Regions from separate parts of the Mesorhizobium sp. M0152 genome, predicted to be linked through region 2. Evidence: predicted binding sites of a transcription regulator. Region 2 holds the regulator's gene; each other region holds the start of a gene.
The links. Region 2 encodes PhoB, which activates phosphate uptake and scavenging genes when phosphate is short. Its sites were predicted from a motif close to TGTCATNNANCTGTCAT; they were not measured.
Positions count from the first base shown of each region.

Region 1: the regulator PhoB is predicted to act here: its motif matches at 1,861-1,877, upstream of NKJ26_RS10845 (alkaline phosphatase D family protein).
Region 3: the regulator PhoB is predicted to act here: its motif matches at 1,973-1,989, upstream of olsB (l-ornithine N(alpha)-acyltransferase).

Region 1 is NZ_JAMYTH010000008.1:10,255-17,392, reverse strand. Features, by position in the region: gene NKJ26_RS10850 (hypothetical protein) at 1-141, shown strand, start outside; gene NKJ26_RS10845 (alkaline phosphatase D family protein) at 214-1,788, opposite strand; gene NKJ26_RS10840 (MFS transporter) at 1,954-3,237, opposite strand; gene NKJ26_RS10835 (TetR/AcrR family transcriptional regulator) at 3,312-3,929, shown strand; gene NKJ26_RS10830 (hypothetical protein) at 3,973-4,566, shown strand; gene ppa (inorganic diphosphatase) at 4,653-5,186, opposite strand; gene NKJ26_RS10820 (GNAT family N-acetyltransferase) at 5,297-5,803, opposite strand; gene NKJ26_RS10815 (TPM domain-containing protein) at 5,940-6,578, opposite strand; gene NKJ26_RS10810 (TPM domain-containing protein) at 6,587-7,138, opposite strand, start outside.
Region 2 is NZ_JAMYTH010000021.1:100,838-107,975, forward strand. Features, by position in the region: gene NKJ26_RS20955 (ROK family protein) at 1-1,115, shown strand, start outside; gene phoB (phosphate regulon transcriptional regulator PhoB) at 1,449-2,138, opposite strand; gene phoU (phosphate signaling complex protein PhoU) at 2,157-2,864, opposite strand; gene pstB (phosphate ABC transporter ATP-binding protein PstB) at 2,902-3,726, opposite strand; gene pstA (phosphate ABC transporter permease PstA) at 3,742-5,058, opposite strand; gene pstC (phosphate ABC transporter permease subunit PstC) at 5,055-6,515, opposite strand; gene NKJ26_RS20985 (PstS family phosphate ABC transporter substrate-binding protein) at 6,612-7,138, opposite strand, start outside.
Region 3 is NZ_JAMYTH010000031.1:450-7,587, forward strand. Features, by position in the region: gene NKJ26_RS24995 (response regulator) at 1-1,868, shown strand, start outside; gene olsB (l-ornithine N(alpha)-acyltransferase) at 2,041-2,928, shown strand; gene NKJ26_RS25005 (trimeric intracellular cation channel family protein) at 2,994-3,626, opposite strand; gene grpE (nucleotide exchange factor GrpE) at 3,748-4,383, opposite strand; gene NKJ26_RS25015 (hypothetical protein) at 4,522-4,824, opposite strand; gene NKJ26_RS25020 (fatty acid desaturase) at 4,942-5,961, shown strand; gene NKJ26_RS25025 (DJ-1/PfpI family protein) at 6,101-6,721, opposite strand; gene NKJ26_RS25030 (DUF934 domain-containing protein) at 6,942-7,138, opposite strand, start outside.

The DNA of each region.
Region 1 (7,138 bases), on a different contig from region 2:
CAGATGTTCGCCGACGCGCCCGACGGCGTCGATCCCATCGTTACCGGCCCCGTCAGCGCCGCCTTCAAGCAGCGGCAGAGGGACGCCGGCTGCGACAGCGCGGTGTGGCCGAAGATCCCGGCCGCCTGCTATCCGGACTGACTGCCGCCGGCGGGCGGTGATCGCCGTTCCGCCGTGATCCTTCGCCGCAGCGTTTCGACCGAAGCCAAATTCTTACGCCGAGCGCACAGGATCCAGCGTCACCTTGTAGAGCTCGTTGTCGTCGCGATCCATCAGCCGCACGGTCAGTTGCTCGCTGGCGCCGCTAATATCGACCAGACCGAAGAATTGCAGCCCGGCCGATGGCGGCAGGTTCTGTCCCTGCTCGGCGGTCGGCGCCTTGATGAATTTCAGCTCCGGACCAAACGTCATGTCGAAATCGTTCGGACCGAACGTGCCGGCATGGATCGGGCCCGAGACGAATTCCCAGAACGGATTGAAATCCTGGAACCGCGCCTTGTCGGGATTGTAGTAATGCGCGGCGGTGTAATGCACGTCGGCCGTCAGCCAGACGGTGTTGGCGATGCCAGCGTTCTTGATGTAGCGAAGCAGGTCGGCGATTTCAAGCTCGCGGCCCTTTGGCAGGCCGTTGTCGCCATTGCTGACGGCTTCCGCGCCTGACTTCTTGGCGGCGTCGTCCCAGACGACGAGGCCCAGCGGCATGTCGGCGGCGATGATCTTCCAGGTCGCCTTGGAATTCGCCAGCTCGCGCTTCAGCCACTTCGTCTGCTGCTCGCCAAGCATGCGCGATTGCGGCGTCATCTCGTCCTGCATGTCGGGGCCGTTGGGGCCACGATAGGAACGCATGTCGAGGAAGAACACATCGAGCAGCGGTCCGTAGGCAATTTTGCGATAGACCCGGCCCGGCTCCGACGGCTCGTAGCGGATCGTCGTCATCTCATGGAAGGCGCGCGCCGCACGCGCCGCCAGCACATGGATGGATTTCTCCGTATAGCGGTTGTCGGCGCTCAGGTCCTTCGAATCCGACCAGTTGTTCAGCACCTCGTGGTCGTCCCACTGGTAGAAGGTCGGGCAGATGGCGCTGAGCCCCAGCACGTGCCTGTCCATCATGTTGTATTTCCACTGGTCCCGATATTCGTCCAGCGTCTCGGCGACCTTGCGCTTGCCGTCGATCAGCACGACATTTTTCCACTTGCCGCCGCCGGCCAGGTCGACCTCCTCCTTCATGGCGCCGTCGGCATAGATGGTGTCGCCCGAATGCAGGAAGAAATCGGGCGTGTGCTTGCCGATCGTGGCGTAGGTTTTCATGCCGGTCTCGTCGATGCCCCAGCCCTGACCCGCGGTATCGCCCGACCAGGCGAATCTGATGTCGCGCTTGGAAGCAGGCGCGGTGCGGAAACGGCCGACGATCGGCTCCGAGACGACGTTGATGTCGGCGAGGTCGGCCGCTGTCATTCGATAAAAAATGTCCTGATCGGAGGCGAGATCGGTGAGCAGCCGCTTCACCGTGTGGTCGCTGGCCGGCGACGTGTCGAGCGGCGCGAGCCTGGTGGCGTCGGTGAAATTTTCCGTCGACGACACTTCGTACATGACGCGCGACGGGCGATCCGTGCGCGTCCACACCATGCCGCTGGTGGCATCGACATCGCCGGACTGGACGCCATAGGTGAAAGCCGGGCGCTGGTTGGCGCGCGAATAATAGGGCAGCGCCAGGCTCGAAACGCCGACCAGGCCAGCGGCGCTGGCGGAAGTGACGAAAGCGCGGCGGGTCATCGAGAGCTTGTTCATGGCTGTCTCCTGGATGGCGTTGAACGTTGCCATCAAGGTCCAGCGTCAATGTTTCAGGCGCATCTCGAAATCGTGAAGGTTTGATAACAGTGAACAGGCAAGCCGCCGGTCTCCCCCAGAGGGCAGAGATCGGCAGCATTGCCTACGGCGCCGCAATAACGGCGATTACGCCGCCTGCGGCTCCGGATCAAAGGCTGGCCGGCTGGTGTTGATCAGCAGCGAAATACACGCCGCGGCAATCGCCGTCATGCCGGCGATGAGGAAGGCCAGCTCGTAATTGCCTTGCAGTTCGCGCATGGTGCCGCCGAAAGCAGCAGCGGTCGCAGCACCGACCTGGTGGCCGGCAACGATCCAGCCGAACACGATCGGGCCGCTGCGGTCGCCGAAGGCTTCGTTGGCGAGCCTGAGCGTCGGCGGCACGGTGGCGATCCAGTCGAGGCCGTAGAGCACGGCAAAGATGATCAGGCTGGTCGCCGAGAAGCCGGAATAAGGAAGATAGATCAGCGACAGACCACGGATGCCGTAGTAGACGCCGAGCAGCTTGCGCGGATCGAAGCGATCGGTGAGCCAGCCCGACAGCGTCGTGCCGATCAGGTCGAAGATGCCCATCATCGACAGCAGGCCGGCGGCCTGCACCTCGCCAATGCCCATGTCGCCGCAGAAGGCGATCAGATGTGTGCCGACAAGCCCGTTGGTGGTGAAGCCGCAGACGAAGAAGGTGGCGAACAGGTACCAGAACACCCGCGTGCCGGCGGCGCGGCGCAGCGTCGAGAGCGTATGGGCGAGGAAATTGCCTTGCGATGCCGGCGAGGTCGGCGGCACGTCATCCGCCTCGGCGCCATAACGCACCATGCCGATCGACGCCGGCCGCTCCGGCACCAGCAGCCAGACCAGCGGCAGAAGGCAGGCGGTGGCAATGGAAATGGCTATGGCGACCGGCTTCCAGCCGCCCGACTGGGCGAGCGCGGCAAGCAGCGGCAGAAACACCAGCAGGCCGGTGGCGCTGGAGGCCGACATCAAGCCCATCACCAGGCCGCGATTGGTCTTGAACCAGCGATTGACGATGGTGGCGCCGAGCACCGTGGCGACCGCGCCTGAACCGATGCCGGAAAACACGCCCCAGGTGATCAGCAGATGCCACGGCTTGGTCATCAACAGGCTGAGCGCCGTCGAGCCCGACATCACCACCAGCGAGGCAAGCAGCGTGCGGCGCAGCCCGATCCGCTCCATCAACGCCGCCGCGAACGGCCCGGTCAGACCGTAGAGGAAGATGCCGACGGCGGCAGCCAGGGAAACGACGTCGCGCCGCCAGCCGAAGCTGTTTTCCAGCGGCAACATCATGACGGAGGGCGCGGAACGCATCCCGGCCGCGATCAGCAGGCAGAGGAAGATGACGCCAACCACGACGAAAGCGTAGCGCTGGCCAAATGGACGGGATTGAGTTATCATGTTACTGACCGGTACGTTGCAAGATGGGAGCATGTATACGTACCGATCGGTAACATTGTCAATCGAGACTCGCCATGCGAACGGACAAAAATATTGAACTGACCATCAGCGACGGACATGCACCGGCTCCTCCGAAGGCTGCCAAGAAGATCCTCGATGTGGCATACGACCTGTTCTACCGGCGAGGCATCAGGGCGATCGGCGTCGACGAGATCGTCAAGCGCGCCGGCGTCACCAAGCCGAGCCTCTACCGCAGCTTTCCTTCCAAGGACGAACTGGCCGCTTCCTACCTCAGGCAATACGATCTCGAGTTCTGGGAGCGCTTCGACGAGGCGGTGAACGCCCATCCCGGCGATCCGCGCGCGCAGATCCGCGCCTTCCTGACGCGGGTCGGCAAGCGCACGCAGCGCCCGGATTACCGCGGCTGCGGCATGACCAACGCGGCGGTGGAGTACCCCGAGCGCGGTCATCCGGCGCGCCTCGTCAGCGAGGCCAACAAGCAGGAACTGCGCCGCCGGCTGCGCGCCATGGCAGCGGCGATGGGCGCGCAAGACGCCGACACGCTGGGCGATGGGCTGCTGCTCCTGATCGAGGGTGCCTATATCAGCGGCCAGTTGTTCGGCCTCGGCGGCCCGGCGCATACGGTTGCCCGCAACGCCGACCTGCTGATCGAAGCGAGCTTGAAGAAATAGCGACAGGCGCTACGCTGGGTCCCCTGCAACGGAGACGTCCGCGATGCGCAGCCTGCTGATCCCGCTCATCCTCGCCGGCGCCTGCCAGGCGGCACATGCCGGCGACATATCGAGCGCCTACACCGAGCTCGACTGGAAGAAGGACTGCGTGACCTACGCTCAGGCGGAACAGGGCGACGGCGATTGGTCCGATCTCGCCTGTTCGGGCTATCGTGGCTATCCCGTGCTGGTCGCCTATGACGACGCCCGCGAATCGCTATTCTACGGTTTTCCGCCCGGCGGCGACATGGTGTCGGTCTGGGAGAGCTTTTCCGGCTTCAATTCGTCAGGTGCCAAGATCGAATGGCGCATCGAGACCAATGGCGACAAGGCCGTACCTTTTGCCGCCATCCATCGCCGCACGGTCAGCAATCCCGAGGATGAGAAAAAGCCGACCGAGGTGCTGCTCGTCGCCAAGGTCGGCCAGATGGATACGCGCGACGGCTGCACCGTCGGCCTTGTCCTGGCCACCGGCAACCCCGCCGCCAACGACCAGGCGCGCAAACTCGCCGATGACAAGGCCCGAACCTTCGCCTGCGGCAAGGACAGGCACACCGTCATCGGCAATGTGCCGGCTTTCGGCCGGGTGGATAATTAGGCACATCGGGGATTAGCCGCCGCGCCAGCAACTTCGTCATCCTTGGGCGGAGCGAGGTTCGTAGTCTGCGGAGCGCAAGCAGTCGGTTATTTGCTCGCCTTCGCCCGCTCGATCGCGTCGACGATCATCTTCTTGGCGTATTTGGAATCGTGCCAGCCTTCGATCTTGACCCATTTGCCGGGTTCGAGGTCCTTGTAGTGCTCGAAGAAGTGCTGCACCTGCTGGCGCGTGATGTCGGGCAGATGGGTGTATTCGGTGACGTTCTCGTAGCGCAGCGTCAATTTGGGCGACGGGACCGCGATGACCTTCTCGTCCTGGCCGGCATTGTCTTCCATGATCAGCACGCCGATCGGCCTGACATTGATGACGCAGCCCGGCACCAGCGCGCGCGTGTTGCAGATCAACACGTCGATCGGATCGCCGTCGCCCGACAGCGTGTGCGGCACGAAGCCGTAATTGCCGGGGTAGCGCATCGAGGTGTGCAGGAACCGGTCGACGAACAGCGTGCCGGCCTCCTTGTCCATCTCGTACTTGATCGGCTCGCCGCCGATCGGCACCTCGATGATGACGTTGATGTCCTCAGGCGGATTCTTTCCGATGGCTATGGCTTCAATGCGCATGGCTTGTCCCTCTCTCGATTTCCCAGATCGATACCGGGGGACGCGTCATGGTGCAATGCGGCGAATGGTGCTGAGGACGATCGGAAGGCATCGACGGAAAGGCCGGAACGTCACTGCCAGACGAAAGCGACTTTCTTCAGCGCTTTCTGCTCGAATATTTCCACGCCTTCGGCGACGTCGCGGCCACCGGCGCCAGCATAGAAGGCGATCGCGTTCTGGTTGTCCTCCAGCGCCCACACCACCATGCCCTTCAGCCCATGATCAGCCAGGCGCGCCCTGGCCGCCTTGAACAGGCGGCTGCCGAGCCCGATGCCCTGATATTCCGGGCGCAGGTACAATTCGTAGATTTCGCCCTGCTGCTTGAGTTCCCGGGCGCGATTCTTGCCGATCGTCGCATAACCGGCGATCGTGCCGCCGATCTCGACGACCAGAACGGTCGCGGCACGGCGGATCGCATTGGCCCACCAGTCGGCGCCGCGGCGGTTGATCATCGACGTCAGGGTGCGGTGCGGAATGATGCCCGAATAAGCGCCGCGCCAAGCCTGCAGGTGCACCTCGGCGATGGCGCCAGCGTCGCGCGGCTCGGCTTTTCGGATATCGATCGTCAGCGTATTCATGATTTGTTAACCATAAACCCGCATCGGCCGATTGCAAGAGTCGGCGCGGCCCGCCGCCAGCTTTCTCACACGATCATGACACCGGTGCCAGGCCGGCTGAATGCTACAGGGCCGGCTGAATGCTACAGGACGGCTCTCAGATCTCCACCAGATGATCGTCCAGCTCGTTGAAGTCGCCCGGCGTGACCGGGAAATGCTCCGCCAGCACGGCCCCCACCGTCTCGATCGCCTTGATGAAGCCTTCGGCAAGCCGGTCGTCGCCGGCATGCGCGGTCAGGTCACGCACCACTTCGTCCCAGACATGCTGGCCAACTTTGGCGTCGATACCCGAATCGGCGACCACCTCGGCGTAGCGTTCGGCGATCGAGACGAAGACCAGCACGCCGGTGCGCGCCGTGGTGCGATGGACGTTGCGGGCAAGGAACTGTTTCAGGGCGTTGTCATGCGCGGCCTGATAGCGCAGCCGCCTCGGCACCATATGGATGCGCAGCGCGGGAAAGGCCCATAACAGCAACAGCACGCAGGCCAGCGCCAGAAGTTGGGCGAGGACGAAGTGCGGCAGGCGGATAGTAAGCCACCATGCTTCGAGACCGTAGGCGACGGCGAGGCTGACGAAAAGCGTGCCAAGCGCCGCCACGAGGGCGGCCGGCAAGAAGTAGCTCCCGCTTGCATGGGCCACGACGCAATAGATTTCTCCGTCCGTCCATGCCTCGGCGGCGCGAATGGCGTCGGCGACGCGCTCATGGTCCTGGGGGGTGATCGGTCGTGTTGCCATGGTTGCCCTCACCAGCTTCCCGACGAGCCGCCGCCGCCGGAAGAACCACCGCCGCCGGAAAAGCCGCCGCCGCTCCCCGACGACCAACCACCGCCGCCCGACGACCAACCGCCGCCACCGGAGGACCAGCCGCCCCTTGACGATCGCCGGCTAGGCTCGAAGGTCATGCCGAGCCAGCGGTAGCGGCCGGGCCCGAGCTTCTGGCCGAAGATCGGCGGCAAGACCGAGACCGCGATGGCACCGAAGAAAATGATCGCCCAGATACTGATGAAGACGGCGGCGAACAGGTCGTCGGAATTGAACGGCGCCTGCTGGTTGCGCGCGCCGCGCGCTTCCAACTCCTCCGGATTGCCTTCCAGCACCATGATCATGTCGTCGACGGCCTTGCTTATGCCGCCGGAGAAATCGCCGGCGCGGAAGGCCGGCACCATGTCGTTCTCGATGATCAGCTTGGTATGCAGGTCGGTCAGCGTGCCTTCCAGCCCATAGCCGACCTCGATGCGCATCTTGCGGTCGTTCGGCGCAACCAGCAGCAGCGCACCGTTGTTCTCCTTTGCCTG
Region 2 (7,138 bases):
CCATATCGGCGATTTCCTCCGACCTCATCGGCGAAGGCATCCTGACCGAGGGCAAGCCGAGCGAGACGGGCTCGCTGAAACGCGGGCGCCCACAGGTCGGCCTCGGCCTCAACCCGGAGGCGGCGGCGGTGATGACCGTGGTGCTGTCGCTGAACTTCCTGTCCGTCGCCGTCATCGACTATGCCGGCCAGGTGATCGCCGAGGAGCAGCGCCGGCTGGACACGCTGACCATGGCGCGCGAGGCGCTGATCGGCGAATGCGTCGCCATCGTGCGGCGCCGGATCGAGGACCCCGACCTCGACGTCCGGCGCGTCGCCCGCATCGCGCTGGCGATCCAGGGCATCACCGACACCGATGCGCGGTCCATGCTGTGGTCGCCGATCACGCCGCAGACCGATATCGCCTTCGCCGACATACTCGAGGCCGAGTTCGGCATTCCCGCCACCACGGAGAATGACTGCAACATGATGGCGGTGGCGCTGCGCTGGCGCGATCCCCAGCGCTATCGCGACGACTTCATCGCCATCCTGCTTTCCCACGGCATCGGCATGGGCCTGGTGCTGAAAGGCGAACTGTTCACCGGCACCCATTCCTCGGGCGGCGAGTTCGGCCACATGATCCATCGGCCAGGCGGCGCGCTCTGCCGCTGCGGACGGCGCGGCTGCGTCGAGGCCTATGCCGGCAATTATGCGATCTGGCGCAATGCGAGGCAGCTTGGCGAGGACACCGAGCCGGTCGACGTCAGCGACGCCGACATGCGTACGCTGGCGGCCTCGGCGCGCGAAAAAGACGGACCGGAGCGCGAGGCCTATCGCAAGGCCGGCGAGGCGCTCGGCTATGGCCTCGGCAGCCTGTTCGCGCTGATCGACCCGGCGCCTGTCGCCATGGTCGGCGTCAGCGCCGCCGCTTTCGACCTGATCGAGCCGGCCTTGCGCGAGGCCATCGCCCAGACCGCCGGCGGCCAGCACTCGGAATCGATTTCCTTCGACACCGAGCCCAACGAACTGCCGCTGATCAGGGAAGGTTGCGCCATGCGCGCGCTGACCTTCGTCGACCAGGAGATTTTCGCGCCTGGCGTGCAGGCGAGAGCTGGCACTGGAAAGAACGTAGCCTGAGTGGCGTCCGCCGTCGATGCCGCAGACCATCGTCGATTTTGGATATTGCCGAAGTCGTCCCAATGTCGTCATCCCAGGGCGCAGCAGGAGCGAAGCTCCGTCGCGGAGACCCTGGGATCCTGCCGCGACCGTAGTCGTGGAGTGCAGGGGAGCAGAATTCTGCATCGTGGCAGCACTCCGAAGTCGCGGCACAGGATCCTCGGGTCTGCGCTGCGTCGCTACGCTCCTTGCTACGCCCGTGGATGACGAAGTGACTGCCGTTTTCGGCTAGTCGCAAAACCTCCGAGACCCGCCTTCGGAAGCCCAATCTGACGGAACTTCCGCGCCAAAGACCTAATCTTCCCTGATCGCGTAGCCGGCGCCGCGAATGGTGCGGATGACATCGGGCATGCGGCCATTGTTGACCGCCTTGCGCAGCCGGCCGACATGCACGTCCACCGTGCGCTCGTCGATGTAGATCGTCTCGCCCCAGACATTGTCGAGCAGCTGGCTGCGCGAGAACACGCGGCCGGGATGGCGCATCATGAATTCGAGCAGGCGGAATTCGGTCGGCCCGAGCCGGATCTCGCTTTTCTTGCGATAGACCCGGTGCGATTCGCGGTCGAGCACGATGTCGCCGACCTTGAGCACGCTGGACAGCACTTCCGGCTTGGCGCGGCGCAGCAGCGCCTTGACCCGGGCCATGAATTCCGGCGTCGAGAACGGCTTGACCAGATAGTCGTCGGCCCCGGTGGAAAGGCCGCGCACGCGGTCGCTTTCCTCGCCGCGCGCCGTCAGCATGATGATCGGCAATCGCTCGGTCTCGGCGCGCATTCGCAGGCGCCGGCAGAGTTCGATGCCGGAAACCGCCGGCACCATCCAGTCGAGCACCAGAAGGTCCGGCACGTTTTCCTGCAGCCGGATCTCGGCTTCGTCGCCGCGCGTCACCACCTCGACCTGGTAACCCTCGGATTCCAGATTGTAGCGGAGCAGCACGCCTAACGGCTCCTCGTCCTCCACCACCATGATGCGTGGCGCGATCATCGCCCGGTCACCCCGCCGTCAGGCCGCCGGCGCCGACATCGCCGTTTCGTCCTGCTTCGGACGATTGGCGGGCAGTTGCGTACCGGTCAGGACATAATAGGCATTTTCGGCGATGTTGGTCACGTGGTCGCCGATGCGTTCCAGATTCTTGGCGCAGAACAACAGATGCGTGCAAGCGGTGATGTTGCGCGGATCTTCCATCATGTAGGTCAGCAGTTCGCGGAACACCGAGGTGTATTTGACGTCGATGCGCTCGTCGTTGGCCCGCAGCGTCGTCAGCGCGGCGGCATCGCGCGCCGCATATTCCTCGATCACGCCCTGCACCTGGATCAGCACCAGCTGCGCCATCGCATCGATGGAATGCGACAGGTCACGCGGCGTGGCGGTGAGGCCGACCGTGCCGACGCGCTTGGCGATGTTCTTGGCAAGATCGCCGATGCGTTCGAGGTCGCCGGCCATGCGGATCGAGCCGACGACGTGACGCAGATCGTCGGCCATCGGTTGACGCTTGGCGATCAGCGTGATGGCGCGGTCGTCGAGCTCGCGCTGGCGCGCATCCATGATCGCGTCATCGGAGACGACGCGTTGCGCGAGAGCGTTGTCGGTGTTCAGCAGCGCTTTGGTGGCGCCGCCGACCATCGAACTGGCGAGGTCGCCCATGTCGCTGATCAGCCTGCTGATCTGCCCTAGATCCTCGTCGAAGGCTGCGACTGTGTGTTCGGCCATGACCTTGTCCTCGTGTCTGTAAATTCGCCCGGACTGCTCAACCGAACCGGCCGGTGATATAGTCCTGGGTGCGCTTGTCGTCGGGAGTGGTGAACATCTTGTCGGTAGCGCCCTCCTCGACCAGATAGCCGAGATGGAACATCGCCGTGCGCTGCGACACACGCGCTGCCTGCTGCATCGAGTGGGTGACGATGACGATCGTGTAGTTCTGGCGCAATTCGTCGATAAGTTCCTCGACGCGCGCGGTGGCGATCGGGTCAAGCGCCGAGCAGGGCTCGTCCATAAGGATCACCTCTGGCGAAACCGCGATGGCGCGCGCAATGCACAGGCGCTGTTGCTGGCCGCCGGAAAGACCGGTGCCCGGCTCTTGCAGGCGATCCTTCACCTCGTTCCAGATCGCCGCCTTTTTCAGGCTCGATTCGACAATCTGGTCCATGTCGGCCTTGCCCTTGGCCAAGCCGTGGATGCGTGGACCGTAAGCGACGTTCTCGTATATCGACTTCGGGAACGGATTGGGCTTCTGGAACACCATGCCGACGCGAGCTCTGAGTTCGACGACGTCGATGTTTTTGTCGTAGATGTCCTCGTCGTCCAACGTGATCCTGCCGGTTACCCGCGCCGAGTCTATGGTGTCGTTCATGCGGTTGAGGCAACGCAGGAAGGTGGATTTGCCGCAGCCGGAGGGGCCGATCAGCGCCGTCACCTGGTTCTGGCGGACGTCGAGATTGACGTCGAACAGCGCCTGCTTCTCGCCGTAGAACACGCCGACCTTGTCGCCGCGCATCTTGATCACTTCGTTCGACTTGGCGCTCATCTTGTCGCCCACTGCGTTTTCGAGGGACTGTTCGGTCATGATGTTCATACCAGATGCCTTCTTTTACCAGCGCCGTTCGAAGCGGCGCCGCAGCACGATCGCTGTGATGTTCATGGCCATGAGGAAGACGAGCAGGATGATGATGGCACCCGACATGCGCTCGACGAAGGCGCGCTCTGCCTCGTTGGCCCACATGTAGATCTGCACCGGCAGCGCCGTGGCCGGATCGAAAGGCGTCTTCGGATAGTCGGCGACGAAGGCGACCATGCCGATCAGCAGCAGCGGCGCGGTTTCGCCGAGCGCCCGCGCCAGGCCGATGATGGTGCCGGTGAGGATGCCGGGGGCGGCAAGCGGCAGGATGTGCTGAAACACCATCTGCATCTTGGACGCGCCAAGGCCGAGCGCCGCCGAGCGGATCGATGGCGGCACGGCGGCCAAAGCGGCCCGCGTGGCTATGATGATCGTCGGCAGCGTCATCAGCGTCAACACCAGGCCGCCGACGAAAGCGGCCGAGCGCGGCATGCCGAGGAAATTGATGAACACAGCGAGTCCAAGCAGGCCGAAGACGATCGACGGCACCGCCGCCAGATTGTTGATGTTGACTTCGATCAGGTCGGTGAGACGGTTCTTTTTGGCGAATTCCTCAAGATAGATCGAAGCCGCGACGCCGATCGGCAGCGCCAAGAGCAGCACGATCACCATCATGTAGAACGAGCCTATGATCGCCACGCCCATGCCCGAGGTTTCCGGGCGGCTGGAGGCGCCATAGGAGAACAAACCGGTGTTGAAATGCTCGGCCATCAAGCCCTCGGCCTTGAGCTTGTTCATCCACGCAATCTGCTGGTCCGACACCTTGCGGCGCGCTTCGTCGACACCGAGATCGATCTGGCCTTTGAAGGCGGAGTCGAGATTGGCGGCGGCGAGGATATCGACGTTCCGCGTCGTGCCGATGACCGACGGGTCGGCGGCGACGATGTCGCGCAGCTGGACGCGGGCACCCTCCGACAGGAACCCCTTGAGCTTCATGACCATCGGCTTGTTGGCGGGATCGATGCCGAGCTTGGCGATCAGCGCGTTGTCCGCAAGCTTGGGATAGTTTGCCTTGATCAGCACGCTCGAATCGGTGGCGCGCTTATTGGAGGGATCGATCACCTTCTCGTCGAAGCTGATCGGCAGCGTCACCGTCGTCTGCCAGAAGGCGGTGTAGCCCTTGGAGACGATGGTGACGAGCATGATGGCGAGGAACGCCAGGCCGACCGAGATCGCCAGCACGCCATAGATGCGGAAGCGGCGTTCCGCTGCGTAGCGGGCCTTCAGACCGATGTCGCGGCGCGGATGAGCTGCCGCCGGGACCACAGAACCCATGGGGATGTCGGTCATTCGTACTGCTCCCGGTATTTGCGCACGATGTAGAGCGCGACGATGTTCATCACCAGCGTCAGCGCGAACAGCGTAAGGCCGAGCGCAAAGGCGACCAGCGTCTGCGGCGAGTTGAACTCGAGGTCGCCGGTCAGCTGGTTGACGATCTTGACGGTGATGGTGGTCATCGCCTCGAATGGGTTGATGGTGAGATTGGCGGCAACGCCGGCGGCCAGCACGACGATCATCGTCTCGCCGATAGCACGCGAAGCGGTCAGCAAGATGGCGCCGACGATGCCCGGAAGTGCGGCCGGAAGGATCACCCGCTTGATCGTCTCGGAGCGCGTCGCCCCGAGGCCGAGCGAGCCGTCGCGCATGGCGCGCGGCACCGCGGTGATGATGTCGTCGGACAGCGAGGACACGACCGGGATCAACATGACGCCCATGACCAGGCCGGCGGTGAAGATACTCTGGCCCTGGATGAAGGGGGAGCCGCCGGTCAGCGCTGCCGAGAGATCGCGCAGGAATGGTCCAAGCGTGACCACGGCGAAGATGCCGTAGACGATGGTCGGGATGCCGGCGAGCAGTTCAAGCGCCGGCTTTACCACTGAGCGGACCTTGGGCGTTGCGTATTCGGCCATATAGACCGCGGACATCAGCCCGACCGGCACTGCCACCAGCAGCGCGACGGCAGCGATGTAGAGCGTGCCGGCCAGAAGCGGGATCAGGCCGAATTGGCCCTGGTTTCCGCCCGAACCCGCTGCGGCAAAGCGCGGGTCCCATACGGTGCCGAAGAAGAAGCTCATCGGCGACACGCTTTCGAAGAACTGGATCGTCTGGAACAGCATCGAAAGCACGATGCCGACCGTGGTCAGAATGGCGATGGTCGAGGCGGCGAGCAGCCCCCACAGCATCAGTCTCTCCACATTGTTCCTGGCGCGCGCCCGCGGCGCGATCTGCCTCAGCGCATAGAAGGCGCCGGCAATCGACAAAGCCAGGATTACGGCCGCACCGAACAGTCCAAGCCTGTCCTGGACCTTGTTCGCCTCGATGGCGATCGGGATCATGTAGTCCTGGGTGTCTGTCGCGAGCGCCACGCCCTTGGCGGCAAGCAGCGGCTGCAGTTCGGCAAAGCTTGCGGGCAAAACGGTGTTGCCATCGAGCTTGCGCAAGCCCTTGGACAGGCTCTTCACCAGGCTGACATCAAGTGCCTCGCTGGCAACCTTGCTGTCGGCAGTGCGCTCGGGCAGGACGGCGTGAATGTGCCGGTCGAGATAGAAGGAGGAGCCGACGTTCCAGACGGCAAGCAGCAGAAGGGCGGGAAGGACGGCGAGCAAGAAGGCCCACCAGCCGTGGTAATGGGCGCGCGAGTGCGGCTTCACGGTGCCATTTTCATGCGCCGCGGCGCGCTGGCGGCCGATCAGGAACGCGACCACGCCGATGGCGATCACAATGGCGAGTACGAGCAAGGACGACATGGACCGACCCCCGGGGAAATATAGTCGCCAGGCCTATCGCGGCAGGCGACAAGACCAGGGCGCGGACGTGGCCCGCGCCCTGGTCTGGAAGATTGATTACATCGACTTTCCGGTGGTGAACGCGTCGCGCTGGGCCTGACGTTCGGCGTCCGGAGCAGCCACCAGGCCGTATTCGGCAAGCGGGCCTTCCGGGCCGACCATCTGGTCGTCGAGGAAGAATTCGACATATTCCTTCAGGCCCGGGACGACGCCGAGATGCGCCTTCTTCACGTAGAAGAACAGCGGGCGCGAAACCGGGTACTTGCCGCTGGCGATCGTCTCGGTCGAAGGCACGATGCCTTCCACGGTGGCGACCTTCAGCTTGTCGGCATTGTTCTCGTAGAAGGAGAGGCCGAACACGCCAACGCCGGTCTTGTTGGAAGCGATGCGAGCGAGGGTCTCGGTGTAGTCACCGTCGATGTCGACGGCCTTGCCGTCCTTGCGGATGGCGACGCAGGTCTTGCCGATTTCCTTCTCGTCGCTGACGCCGGTGGCCTTGATGGCGGCCTTGTCGCAGCCGGCGTCGAGAAGCTTGGCCTCGAACACTTCGCGGGTGCCGTGCTTCTCACCGGGAATGTAGGCGG
Region 3 (7,138 bases), on a different contig from region 2:
GAGACCGCGACGGCTACATCGTCTATGCCAACAAGGTGTTCGCCGATCTCGTCGAAACCGATCAGCGCGACCTTGCCGGCAAAACACTGGCCGAATTCGGCATCGAGGTCGGCATCGTTCCCGATGCCGCTTTTTCCGACCATGAGTGCCTGAGCTCGACCGACGTCGCCATCCGCACGCCGAGCGGCCCACGCTGGTTCTCCTGGATCGAGCTGTCGGTGCGCGACAAGGACAGCGGTGCCGCCTCGCATCGCGCCATCGCCCGCGACATCACCGCCCGCAAGCGGGCCGAATCCTCGCTGATCACCGCCCGCGAGCGGGCCGAATACGCCAGCCAGGCCAAATCGCGTTTCCTCGCCACCGTCAGCCATGAAATCCGCACGCCGATGAACGGCATCATGGGCATGGCGCGGCTCCTGGCCGACACCAGCCTGTCGCCGGAGCAGCAGACCTATGTCGGCGCCATCTCGACCTCGGCCAGCGCCTTGCTCGCCCTGATCGAGGATCTGCTCGACTACTCCAAGATCGAGGCCGGGCGCTTCGATCCGGAACCGCAGCCGATGTCCGTGCGCGAGATCGCCGACAACATCGTCGAGCTCCTGGCCGCGCGCGCCTTCGCCAAGGACATTGGTCTGGGTTGCCACGTCGAGCCTGACGTACCGCAGATGATCACGGCCGATCCAGGCCGTGTCAGGCAGGTGCTGCTCAACCTCATCGGCAACGCCATCAAATTCACCGACAGCGGTGGTGTGCTGGTCAGCATCGCGCGCGCCCGCACGGAGACGACCGATCGCATCTGCTTCACCATCGCCGATACCGGCCCCGGCCTGCGCGACGAGGACATGGAGCGCATTTTCGAGGAGTTCGAGCAGGCCGACGGCACCTCGACGCGCACCCATGGCGGGGCGGGTTTGGGACTTGCCATTTCCAGGCGCCTGGTGGCCGCCATGGGCGGCACGATTTCGGTCTCCAGCCGGCTTGGCCAGGGATCGGAATTCGTCTTCGAAATTCCCGCCATTTCGGCCACCGAGCCGCCACAGAGCCGGCTGAACGCGCTTGCCGGCAGGCGCGCGGTGATCCTGTCCAAGAATGCCACCGAGGCCGACGCCATCGCAATGACCATTCGTGCCAGCGGCGGCGCGGCCGATGTCTCCACCACGGTCGCGCAGGCCGCGTCCTTAGCCGACGGCTGCGACGTGCTTCTGATCGATGCGGCGATGGAAGGCGGTGACGGCAGGCTGCTCAAGCGGCTACGCCAGAGCGGTTTTTCCGATTGCGAGGCGATTACGCTGATCGCGCCGACCGATCGCGGCATGCTTGGCGAATTCCGCGCCAACGGTTATGCGACCTTCCTTGCCCGACCGGTGCGCGGCGGGACACTTTTGCGTGTCCTTCTGAGCAGCCATGCGCCGGCACCTGCCCAGCCGCAGCCGGAAAAGCGCCGCACCGCGGCGTTTCGCGCCGCCGGCGACCGCCAACAGGGCCTGTCCGTGCTGATAGCCGAGGACAATGACATCAACGCCATGCTTGCCCGCGCCACGCTGCTGAAAGCGGGGCATCGGGTCAAGGTGGTCGGCAACGGCAAGGCCGCCGTCGAGGCCGTCATCGGCGCCGGGCACAAGCAGCGTTTCGATGTGGTGCTGATGGACCTGCACATGCCGGTCATGGACGGGCTGGACGCCATTGCCGCCATTCGCCGCCATGAGGAGGAAACAGCCGTGCCGCCGGTGCCGATCATGGTGCTGTCGGCAGACAGCCAGGAAAAAACCCGCCATGCCGTGCTTGCCCACGGCGCCAGCGGCTTCGTCACCAAGCCGCTCGACCCCGACGCCCTGGTCAACGCCGTCGAAGGACAGGTCGCCGCCTGAGCCGGTTTTCTCCGGCACGCGGGCGACAGTTCCTTATGTAGCATAGCCGGTTGACCGCATTCGCCAGCCGACGAAGTATTGCCCGCGACCTCGTATCACGGTACTGTCACAATCCTGTTGCACCTACACCGTATCCCCGTGCCAAGAGGGATGGCTCGAAGGAGAATCACTCGTGCATACAGTTATGCCGGAATGTGACACTCGGCCGAACGGCAGCAGCGCCTTGCTCGCCGGACGTAAGGTCGATTCCGTCATGAAGGGCGCAGCACTCGGCCGCATAGGCAATCTCGAAGTGCGGCTCGCCCGCAACGAGGCCGAGATCGCGGCCGCGCAGGAAGTGCGCTACCGGGTGTTCTACGACGAACTAGGCGCCAGGAAGGATCTGTTTCCGGTGCAGGATCGCCGTGATGCCGACCGGTTCGATCCCCACTGCGACCATCTGCTCGTCTTCGACACCTCGCTTTCCGGCCCCGAACACCGCCGCATCGTCGGCACTTACCGGCTGCTGCGGCAAGAGATCGCGGCCGCCGCAGGAGGCTTTTATTCCGAAGGCGAATTCGAGCTGACCAAGCTCATCGCCCGCCACCCAGGCCAGCGCTTTCTCGAACTCGGCCGCTCCTGCGTATTGCCCGAATACCGCTCCAAGCGCACCATCGAGGCGTTGTGGCAAGGCATCTGGGCCTACATAAACCATTACGAAATCGGTGTGATGACCGGCTGCGCCTCCTTCCACGGCACCGTGCCGGCGGCGCATGCCGAGGCGCTCACCTATCTTGCCCACCATTGCCGGACCAACTCGGCCTGGGACGTGCGCGCCGTGTCGGGGCGCTACTGCTCGATGGATCTGATGCCGATCGAGGCAGTCAATGCCAAGGCAGCGATTGCGGCAATGCCGCCTTTGGTCAAGGGTTACCTGCGCGTCGGCGCCCGCATCGGCGACGGCTGCGTCGTCGACCGCGAATTCTCGACGGTCGACGTCTTCGTGGTGATGCCGGTCAAGGAAATCGGCGCCCGCTACGTCAACTACTATGGCGGAGAGGCGCAGCGCTTCGCTGCCTGATGCTGGCGAATAGCGAGAGCTACGCCGCAATTCTGCGAACTGCTACTCCCTACTCGCCCTCATTCTCACGGAATATCTTCCGGCCGTCGACCGGGCCGGCTCTTGTAGGACGGAAAGGCCCAGCCGAATTTGAGCGCGCCGCCGCGCACCACGAAGGCCGCGGCAAAGCCGATCAGCCCAGACGCCAGGGGCGGCAGCCCGGCAAGATCCCCGAGCGTGAACAGGGCCGCACCGGCGAGTGCCGCGGTAACGTAGATTTCAGGCCGCAAGAGCACCGACGGTTCGCCGGCCAGCAGATCGCGCAGGATACCGCCGAAGGTGGCAGTGAGCACGCCGGTGATGGTCGCAACGACCGGCGAACCAGTGATGGCAAGGCCTTTGGCGGCGCCCATCACCGAAAACGCAGCCAGACCGACAGCGTCGAGCCAAAGCAGCAATTTCCAGCGCGACTCGACCCGGTGCGCGCTGAAGAAGACCAACGCCGCAACCGCCGCGCAGATCAGCACATAGCTGGGGTTGGCGACCCAGAACACCGGCAGGTTGAGGATGACATCGCGAAACGTACCGCCGCCGATTCCGGTGACGCTGGCCAGGAACAGGAAACCGATGATGTCGATCTGCTTGCGCGAGGCGGCAAGCGCCCCGGTCGCGGCGAAGACGGCAACGCCGGCATAGTCGAGAAGCGCGATCGGGTTCATGGCGGGCCAAGGAAATAGGGAATAGGGAATAGGATTAGAATTATCACGAAGCCGTACGATTGATACGGCTCCGTTTACCTACTGCCCTACTGCCCTACTGCCTATTCCCTATTCCCTTGACTTACGCATCCTTCTCGGCCTGCTCATTGACCGGTCCCGGCTCGACAGGCGCTTCGGAAGCCGCGACCTTCGGGCCGCCCTTGGCTACGCCGACCATGGCCGGGCGCAGCACGCGCTCGCCGATCGAATAGCCCGGCTGCACGACCTGGACCACCGTGTTGGCCGGCACGTCGGGATTGGGTACTTCGAACATCGCCTGATGGAAATTGGGATCGAACTTCTCGCCTTCGGGAGTAAGCTTCTTGACCCCGTGCCGCTCCAGGGCCGACAGCATGGCGCGCTCGGTCAGGTCGACGCCTTCGATCAGCGCCTTGAAGCCGGCATCGCCCGATGCTTTGGCCTCGGCCGGTATGGCGTCGAGCGCCCGGCGCAGATTGTCCGACACCGACAGCATGTCGCGGGCGAAATTCGCAACCGCGTAGGTGCGCGCGTCATGCACGTCACGCGCGGTGCGGCGGCGCAGGTTTTCCATCTCGGCCGCTACGCGCAGCGCGCGGTCCTTCAATTCCTCGTTTTCCTTCAGCAACCGCACGAGCGCTTCATAATCGCCGTCGACGCCACCTTCCGTGCGCTCGGCATTGGCCTCGGTCGGCTCGACCTCATCTGGCGCGCGTTCGTCTTTTGCCTGGTCGCTCATCGCCGTTTCCCATCATTTCGAATAGTGTGGATTTTGTGCCCGATATCGAGGTTCGGCAGCCAAAAATCAAGGGGTAAGCACGGTTGGAGGCCATCGGCCGGAACGCGGCTGCAACGGCGCGATTGCTTCGATCTTAATTCAAATTTTACCATAGCCCTCGGCGTTGCTTGCCACGACCCCGTGATCGGGGAACCATTTGCCTGCCGGAGGAGTTTCGCAGCCGACACAGGATTCCAAGTGATGAGCCGCAACAAGGGCGAAAAAGGAGAAAGGCTCGCCGTCGAGATCAGGCGTCAGTTCGGCACCGAAGCGATGAAGCGCTTTCTGCGGACCCTGCCGGCGTTTCGCGCGGAAGTCGAGATTCCCGAACGTTTCAGGGAACAGCTCAAGCGCCTCGACAGCGTGGAAAGCAACATCGCCGTCGGCCGCCAATAGCGACATGGTCGATTCATGGCGCCGAGCCCGGGTTTCACATCCGATCCGTCGCGCGACAATTACGCACAGTAACTTTGCGTGATCTTGGCTTGCGGTCGGCCCCGCCGCCGCCTATGTTTTACGATGAACATGATTTCCCCCGAGGCGGCGGCCAACAGCAAGCGCGCATGGCTCAAAGTTCTGGCGCGCTACAAGAAGCCTGACCGGCGGCGCAGCGCCATCGAACTTGCCATCACACTCATCCCTTTCGTTACGCTCTGGGCGCTCTCCTCGGCTGCCTATGCCTATGGCCACTGGTGGGGATTGATCCTCATTCTCCCGGCGGCGGGGTTCCTGGTGCGGATATTCATGATCCAGCACGATTGCGGCCATGGTTCCTTCTTCGCCAATCGCTATGCCGACGACTGGATCGGCCGCGCGCTTGGCGTTCTCACGCTGACGCCTTACGACTGCTGGCGGCGCGCGCATGCGACGCATCATGCCAGCGCCGGCAATCTGGACGAGCGCGGCGTCGGCGACATCAGGACACTGACCGTAGCCGAATACCGACAGATGTCATGGCGAGGCCGCCTCGCCTATCGTCTTTATCGCCACCCTCTGGTGATGTTCGGACTGGGGCCGATCTGGCTGTTCATCTTCGAGCAACGACTGCCCCTGGGCATGATGCGGGGCGGCCTGACGCCCTGGGTGTCTTCAATGACCACCAATCTCGCCATTGCCATTTCCGCGGCCGTTCTCATCTGGTTCGTCGGTCCGGGCGCGTTCCTGGTTGTCCATCTGCCGATCGTCATCCTCGCTGGTTCGGCCGGCATCTGGCTGTTCTACGTCCAGCATCAGTTCGAAGAGACGCAATGGGCGAACGATTCCGAATGGGAGTTCCAGCACGCCGCCTTGCACGGCTCGTCCTATTATGACCTGCCGCCGCTGCTGAACTGGTTCACCGGCAATATCGGCGTCCACCATGTCCACCATCTCTCCGCCAAGGTGCCGTGCTACCGGCTGCAGGAAGTGCTGCGGGATTATCCGGAGCTGCGCGGCATTGGCCGCATCACACTGCTGGAAAGCCTGCGCTGCGTAAAACTCGCACTGTGGGACGAAAACCGCCGCAAGCTGGTGTCGTTCCGCGAAGCGCTGGCAATTTAGGGCAATTCCAGGAAAAGTGCGCAACGGATCTCGGTCCGGGCGTAAAACCGGAGACAGAGCGGTTCGACGCTTCCGTGGAGCCGTGAACCGCTAGCCGGATCGCCGCGCCATGGGCGCGGCGGCTTGGCGATTTCCCTGTTTAGGCCGCCTGGCGCTCATCGCGCATCAATATCTCGCCATGGCGGATTTCGGTGCCCAATACCTTCAGGCATTCGCGGATGAAATTGGACAGGCCCGGCCAGCCCTTGGCCGAAACGAGATTGCCGTCGACATGGGCGCCTGTGGGGGCCACGTCGATATAGATGCCGCCGGCCAGCGTCACCTCGGGCTCGCAATAATGCAGTGCCGCCACTTCCCTGCCGCGCACCACTCCGTCGACCGCGATCAGGATCTGCACGCCATGGCAGATGGTGAAGATCGGCTTGCCGGCCTCGTGGAAATGCCGCACCAGCGCCTGCACGCGCTTGTCGATGCGGATGTATTCGGGGCCGCGCCCGCCCGCCGCGTAGACGGCGTCGTACTCCGCCGGCTTCACCTCGGCAAAAGTCTTGTTGAGGATGTAGTCGTGACCAGGCTTTTCCGTATAGGTCTGGTGACCCTCGAAATCGTGCAGCGACGTCTTCAGGACGTCACCCGCGTTCTTGTCGGGGCAGACGACGTGCACGGTATGGCCAACGGCATGCATGGCCTGTTCAAAGACGAAAATCTCATACTCCTCGCTGAACTCGCCAACGAGCATCAATATCTTCTTGCCAGCCATCCCGGTTCCTCCCTTGCGGCTATTTATTTCGCATTACGAAATAATAGGCCTAATCCTAAGGGGAGGACCGCGAAAGGGAAAGCGTGAATTGCACGATCGGTAAGACCAGAATGAGCAAGCCCTGGTTTGGGTAGAAGCTGTCTTCCGATCGCTATTAGCCAACGGCTGGTTCACCAAACGTTGCGGGACACCCGGGTCGGGAATCTTGAACTGTCGCGGCTCAGCTGTTGCGCATCCGCCGCCAGGAATACTTCGGCCCTTTAAGCTCCGGCACTTCGGCTGGTTGGTAATAGACCCCCAGCCCGCCGGTGCGGCCCTCTTCCAGACGCTTCAACAGCACCGGATTTGAGATCTCGAACTCGTCGAAGCCGAGACGCAGCATGTGCGGCAACTGATCGACCAGCACCTGCCCGGTGG